One region of the Nocardioides dokdonensis FR1436 genome, then DNA from elsewhere that is predicted to be linked to it. Evidence: riboswitches for the same ligand, from Rfam matches in the RefSeq annotation. Region 1 holds a riboswitch; the other holds the start of a gene.
The links. Region 1 has a riboswitch for thiamine pyrophosphate ahead of I601_RS10090 (thiamine phosphate synthase). Riboswitches for the same ligand answer to the same signal wherever they lie in the genome.
Positions count from the first base shown of each region.

Region 1 (3,394 bases):
AGGTGTGGGCCACGGCGTCGGCCCGCAACCACGACGCTCTGCGCGACCTCGGTGTCGACCACGTCATCGACCACCGGACGGAGCTCTTCGAGGAGGTGGCGGTCGACATGGACGGGGTGCTCGACCTCGTAGGCGGGGCCGAGCACGCGGAGCGGTCGGTGCGGAGCCTGCGCCGGGGTGGCCGCCTGGTGGTCGTGCCGTCCCCCGACGACATCCCATCCCGCGACGTGCTCGACGAGGCCGGTGTCAGTGCGACGTGGATCCTCGTCGAACCCGACTACGCCGCCCTGGAGGCCGTGGCGCAGATGATCGGCTCGGGGACGCTGCGAGTCGTCGTGGGTGACACACGGCCGCTCGAGCGGTTGGCCGAGCTGCACGAGATCGGCGCGACGGGCGGTCCGTTGGGCAAGCTGGTCGCCACCATCGGTTGAGCGCCGACCCAGCGGCTGCCTGCGCACGTGTGCGGCTGACTCCTCCCACGCCCCCTGAACAGAAGGACTCCACGATGTCCACGATCATGATCACCGGCGCCACCGACGGCATCGGCCTCGCCACCGCCCAGCGGCTCGCCTCCCTCGATCACCGGCTCGTCCTGCACGGACGCAGCCCAGGCAGGCTCGCCGACGCCCGCGCAGCCGTCGAGGCGCAGCGGGCCGGGTCAGTCCTCGCGACCGCGCTCGCAGACCTGTCCGACCTGTCCGAGGTCGACGCACTCGCCGCTGCCGCCGCCGACCTGAGCATCGACGTGCTCGTCAACAACGCCGGCGTTTACCACACTGAGCACCCGGTCACCGTTGACGGGCTCGACGTCCGCTTCGTCGTCAACACCATCGCCCCGTACCGACTGACACGTCTGCTGCTTGCGCACCTGCCCGCCAGTGGACGCGTCGTCAACCTGTCGTCCGCCGCTCAGGCGCCCGTGGACCTGCAGGCGCTCGCCGGTGGGCGCCGGCTCGACCACGGCACGGCCTACGCCCAGAGCAAGCTCGCCCTCACCATGTGGACTCGTCACCTCGCTGACCAGGTCGGACCCGACGGGCCGGTCGCCGTTGCTGTCAACCCCGGCTCGTTGCTGGCTTCCAAGATGGTCCGGGACGGCTTCGGCATCGCCGGCAACGACATCAACATCGGTGTCGAGGTCCTCGTCCGAGCCTCGACGAGCGGCGAGTTCGCCGATGCGGGCGGAAAGTACTACGACAACGACGCGGGCCGGTTCGCCGATCCGCACCCCGACGCGCTGGACCCCGAGAAGCGCGCGGCCCTTGTCGCGGGGATCGACCGCGTCCTCGGACGATGACCGGGAACGACCCGACGACGCGGCCCGGTCGATGGCCCGGCGGGGATGCGGCCGACGTGGTCAGCATGCTCTTCCGTCTGCTGTGGGACGGGGCCTTGACGTCACCTCCCACGTCCGCGCTACGGTCTGCTCGTCCACCACGGGAGCTCGCGGCAGCGGGCTGAGAGGGAGCTGTTCCGCTCCGACCGTTGAACCTGATCCGGGTAAAGCCGGCGAAGGAAGCGAGGAGCGAAGCGTGCTGCCACGTCTGTTCTGCCTGGTCGGCCCCGCCGACGACCTGTCCGTCCTGCCCGGGCTGGCCCGGCTCGGGATCCGCGGCTTCCAGGTGCGTGCCAAGCACTGGTCCACGCCGGTCTCGGACCGCCAGGCCCTCGAGCTCGTACGCCGCGTGGTCGCCGCGGTGCGCCCGCACGGCGCCGTCGTGGTCGTCGACGACCGGGTCGACCTGGCGCTGGCCGGCGCGGCCGACGGGGTCCACCTCGGGGCGCTGGACCTGCCCGTCGCCGAGGCGCGGCGGATCGCCCCCGGGCTGCTGCTGGGCGCGACCTGTCGGGACCGCGACGAGGTGTGCCGTGCCGCCGCGGACGGCGCGGACTACGCGGGCCTCGGGCCGGTCTTCGACACCGTGAGCAAACCCGGACTGCCGCCCGCCCTGGGCCTGGCCGCCATCACCGCGGCCGCCGGTCCGCTGCCGCTGCTGGCCATCGGTGGCCTCGACGCCCCCCGCGCCCGACAGGCCCGCGAGGCCGGGGCCCACGGGGTCGCCGTGATCGGTGCCCTGTGGCGTCCGCCCGACCCCTTGCAGGCCGCCCGGGAGCTGCTCGACGCCGTCGCGTGAGCGGCACCGACGCGGCCCGCGTCGAGATCCTCGGGGCCGGCGTCATCGGGCTCGCGGTGGCCGACGAGCTCCGGCGTCGCGGTCACGAGGTGCGCGTCGTCGACCCCGCCCCGGCCCGCGGTGCGTCGTGGGCGGCGGCCGGGATGCTCAGCCCCGCCGCCGAGGTCTGGCACGACGAGCCGGCCCTGCTCGACCTGGGCCGGCGCAGCCAGGCGTCGTGGCCCTCCTGGGGTGACCGGCTCGGGGTCCCGCTGACCCGCGGCGGCACCCTGCTGGTCGGGCTGGACGCCGACGACCTGCGCGACGTCAAGCGCCAGGCCACGCTGGTGCGGAGCCTGGGCGGCCGGGTCGAGGACCTCGACGGGGCTCGGGTGCGCGCGCTGGAGCCGACGCTCGCGGGGCGGGTGCTGGGCGGGGTGCTGCTGCCCGACGACCACAGCGTCGACCCGCGTCGGGTCCTCGCCGCCCTGCTCGACCGGGTCCCGGTGCAGCGTGACCCCGGCCCGGCCGGCTGGGCCGAGGTGACGGTCCTGGCCACCGGCGCGTCGCTGCCGTCGGCGTACGCCGCACGGCTGGGGCCGGGTCTCGTGCGGGGGGTGCGCGGGGAGGTGCTGCGGGCCCGCAGCGACGACCCGCCGACCCGCCCGGTGCGCGGCTGGGTGCGCGGGCGTCCCGTCTACGTGGTGCCCCGCGCCGACGGCGAGGTCGTCATCGGCGCCACCAGCGAGGAGCACGACCAGCCGCCGGTGGTGACGCTCGGTGGCGTGCACCGCCTGCTCGACGCGGCCCGCGAGCTGGTGCCCGGGCTCGACCGGGCCGAGCTGCTCGAGGCGCTGGCCCGCGACCGGCCCGGCACCGCCAACGGGCTGCCGTTGGTGGGCCCCACCCACGACCCCCGGGTGGTGCTGGCGACCGGCCACTTCCGCCACGGCGTGCTGCTCGCGCCGCTGACCGCCGAGCTGGTCGCCGACCACCTCGAGAGCGGCCGGGTCGACCCGGCCACCGACCCCCGCCGACTCCTGGAGGACCGATGAGTGCCCCGACCACCCCGCAGATCCTGCTCAACGGCCGGCCCGCGCCGCTCGTCGCGAGCGTGCGTGACCTGGTGCCCGACCCCGACGGCAGGGCCGTGGCCGTCAACGGTGCGGTGGTGCCCCGCGCCGAGCACGGCACCCACCGGCTGCGCGACGGCGACGTCGTCGACGTGGTGACGGCGGTGCAGGGCGGATGACGCGGGCGGCGACGACCGGTACCGGGGC
Region 1 covers NZ_CP015079.1:2,131,188-2,134,581, forward strand. Annotated here, with positions in the region: gene I601_RS10080 (NADP-dependent oxidoreductase) at 1-431, shown strand, start outside; gene I601_RS10085 (SDR family NAD(P)-dependent oxidoreductase) at 506-1,297, shown strand; TPP riboswitch at 1,427-1,536, shown strand; gene I601_RS10090 (thiamine phosphate synthase) at 1,533-2,135, shown strand; gene thiO (glycine oxidase ThiO) at 2,132-3,169, shown strand; gene thiS (sulfur carrier protein ThiS) at 3,166-3,366, shown strand; gene I601_RS10105 (beta/alpha barrel domain-containing protein) at 3,363-3,394, shown strand, end outside.

Region 2 (3,394 bases), 400 kb from region 1:
GCAGCACGTGCCGGGTGCCGGGCTCGGGATCGCGGCCGTCGAGGTCGGGGTAGGGACACTCCTGCTCGACGACGAAGACCAGCTGGCGCAGCCGCCACACGTCGTACGCCGCTCGCGCGTCGAGGGCGGCGAAGGGCTGCGCGGTGATGGTCAGGGTCATCGCGGGGACTCCGGATCCGGGAGGGCCGCCTGCACGAGCTCGAGGGTCGTGTCCCAGGCACGGGCGGCCTCGGGGACGCCGGGCAGCAGCGGGTAGACGTGGATCGCGCCGGGCTCCTCGACGTAGGTGAGGTCCCAGCCGGCGTCGGCGGCGCGGCGGGCGAGGCGGCGGCAGGCCGGCACCAGCAGGTCGCGGCTGCCGCAGAACATCAGCGTCGGCGGCAGGTCGCGCAGGTCGCCCAGCGCGGGCGAGACCTCGGGCCGCGCCTGGTCGTCGGCGGAGCCGGCCCACCACCGGGCGTAGAGGCGCATGCGGGACAGCTGCAGCCACGGGTCTCGACGGTCGAACCACGACGTGGCCGGGCTGGAGGTGGTCAGGTCGACCCACGGCGAGATCAGCAGCAGGTGCTCGGGCCGGACCTCGCCGCGGTCACGCAGGGTCTGCGCCACCGCCAGCGCGAGCCCGCCACCGGCCGAGTCGCCGCCGAGCAGCAGCCCGCCGCGCCCCGCCCACCCGGTCGCCAGGTCGACCAGCGCCTGGTGCGAGTCGCGCCAGGTGTGCTCCGGGGTGAGCGGGTAGTCGGGCAGCACCACCCGCACGTCGAGCGCGGCGGCGAGCCGGGCGACGTACCGGACGTGGAGGGCGTCGATCGGCGAGACGAACCCGCCGCCGTGCAGCCACAGCAGGGTGCGCGAGGGGGACGCGCCGCGTCGCGTCAGCACGTGCACGGGGAAGCCCGCGCTGTGGTCGACCTCGTGGTCGAAGCGGCGCGTGAGGCCGGGCACGGCGCGGGTGGGCAGCGAGCGGTCCAGGTCCGCGTGGCAGGCCTCGACGGCGGCGCGCTCGGAGTCCTCATCACGCGCGGCGCCGGCGCCCCGCAGCCGCGGGACGAGGAGGGCCAGCAGGTCGTGGCGCAGGCTCGGCATGGCGCCATCCCACCACGGGGGTGGGCGGGTCCGCCTCGTCGAGGTCGGGGCTACGCTGGCCAGCACACAGACAGGGGAGCACCCGCCCGGACCACGGGCGGTGCTGAGAGTGCGGACCAGCCGCAGACCCTCCGAACCTGCTCCGGCTAGCACCGGCGAAGGGAGTCCAGATGCGACGCATGCGTACGCCCATCCACCCGACGAGGACGAGTCACCCGACGAGGACCGCTCGCACGACGGGGACGGCGGCCGCGGCGCTGCTGAGCCTCGCCCTCAGCGGCTGCTCGCTGATCGGCACCGGCGACGACCCCGTCACCGCGTCCGGCTCCGGCCAGGACGGCGCCCCGTCCGGCGGGGGCAAGGTCGTGCTGGTGACCCACGACAGCTTCTTCCTGCCCAAGCAGCTGGTGAAGGACTTCGAGGAGGAGAGCGGCTACGACCTCCAGCTGCGCGCGAGCGGCGACGCCGGCGCCCTGACCAGCCAGCTGGTGCTCAACACCGACAGCCCGATCGGTGACGTCGCGTTCGGCGTCGACAACACCTTCGGCTCCCGTGCGCTGGACGCCGACGTCTTCGCGCCGGTCGAGATCGACGCCCCCGACGGTGTCGAGGCGCACCGCCTGCCCGGCGACGACGAGGGCGCGCTGACCCCGGTCGACACCGGCAACGTGTGCGTCAACGTCGACACCACCTGGTTCGACGAGCGCGACCTCGATGCGCCCGAGACCCTCGACGACCTCACCGACCCGGCGTACGAGGGCCTCTTCGTCACCTCCGGGGCGACCACGAGCTCACCCGGCTTCGCCTTCCTGCTCGCCACGATCGCCGCGTACGGCGACGACTGGACGGGCTACTGGGAGGACCTGCTGGCCAACGACACCGCGGTCGTCAAGGGCTGGGAGGACGCCTACCAGGTGGACTTCACCCAGGGCGGCGGCAAGGGCGACCGCCCGATCGTGACGTCCTACGACTCCTCGCCGGCCTTCACCGTCGACGGGGACGGCGGCACGACCACCCGCGCGCTGCTCGACACCTGCTACGAGCAGGTCGAGTACGCCGGCATGCTCCGCGGCGCCGACAACCCCGCGGGCGCGCAGGCCGTCGTGGAGTGGCTGCTCTCGCCGGAGGTCCAGCAGGCGCTGCCGGGCTCGATGTACGTCTACCCGGTCGTCGAGGGCACCGACCTGCCGGCCGAGTGGGCCGACCTCACCGAGCGGCCCGACGAGCCCTGGGCCGTGGACCCCGACGAGATCGACGAGAACCGCGACGCGTGGCTGCGCGAGTGGGGCGACCTGGTCAGCCGCTGATGACCGCACCCCGCCGGCTGCTCGGCCTGGCCGCCCTGGCCGGGCTGCCGCTGGCGGTGCTCGGCGTCTTCTTCGTGCTGCCCGTGACCGGGATGATCGGGCGCGGCTTCGTCGTCGACGGCGACCTCGATGTTGGGGCGGTGCTGGAGGTGCTCACCCGACCGCGCACCGGCCGGGTGCTGTGGTTCACGGTGTGGTCCTCCACGGTCGCGACCGTGCTCGCCGTGCTGCTCGGACTGCCTGCTGCCTACGCGCTGCACCGGCTGCGCTGGCCCGGGCGCCGGGTGGTGCGCGCGGCGCTGCTGGTGCCGTTCGTGCTGCCGACCGTCGTGGTCGGGGTCGCGTTCCGCCAGCTGCTGGGGGAGTCGGGGCCGGTCGTGGCGCTGACCGGCGGCCGGGTCGACCTCGACGGCACCGCGGCCGGGATCGTCGCCGGCCTGGTGTTCTTCAACGTCGCGGTGGTCATCCGGGGCGTGGGAGCCGCCTGGGAGGGCCTCGACTCCCGGCCCGGCGAGGCGGCCGCGGCGCTCGGCGCCTCCCCGGCGCAGGTCTTCCGCACCGTGACCTGGCCGATGCTGCGCCCCGCGGTGGTGTCCTCGGCCAGCGTCGTGTTCCTCTTCTGCGCCACCGCCTTCGGCATCGTCCTCACCCTCGGCGGGCTGCGCTACTCCTCGGTCGAGACCGAGATCTACCTGCTCACCACCGAGTACCTCGACCTCCAGGCCGCGGCCGCTCTCTCGGTGCTCCAGCTCGTCGCGGTCGTGGCGCTGCTCGTCGTGGCCGGCCGGCTGCGCGCGGTGCCCGACCCGACCCTGGCGCGCAGCACGACCCCGCCGCGCCGACCCCGCCGCAGCGACGTGCCCCAGCTGGCGGCGACGGCGCTGCTCCTGGCGCTCGTGGCGCTGCCGGTGCTGACCCTGGTCGTCGGTTCGTTGCGTGTCGACGGCGCGTGGTCGCTGGCCTACTACCGTGCCCTGGGCGGTGCCGGTGAGCAGCAGGCG
Region 2 covers NZ_CP015079.1:1,730,598-1,733,991, forward strand. Annotated here, with positions in the region: gene I601_RS08180 (GNAT family N-acetyltransferase) at 1-160, opposite strand, end outside; gene I601_RS08185 (alpha/beta hydrolase fold domain-containing protein) at 157-1,086, opposite strand; TPP riboswitch at 1,149-1,267, shown strand; gene I601_RS08190 (thiamine ABC transporter substrate-binding protein) at 1,266-2,393, shown strand; gene I601_RS08195 (ABC transporter permease) at 2,393-3,394, shown strand, end outside.
Region 2: linked by a shared signal. The riboswitch ahead of I601_RS08190 (thiamine ABC transporter substrate-binding protein) and the one ahead of I601_RS10090 (thiamine phosphate synthase) in region 1 are both predicted to bind thiamine pyrophosphate.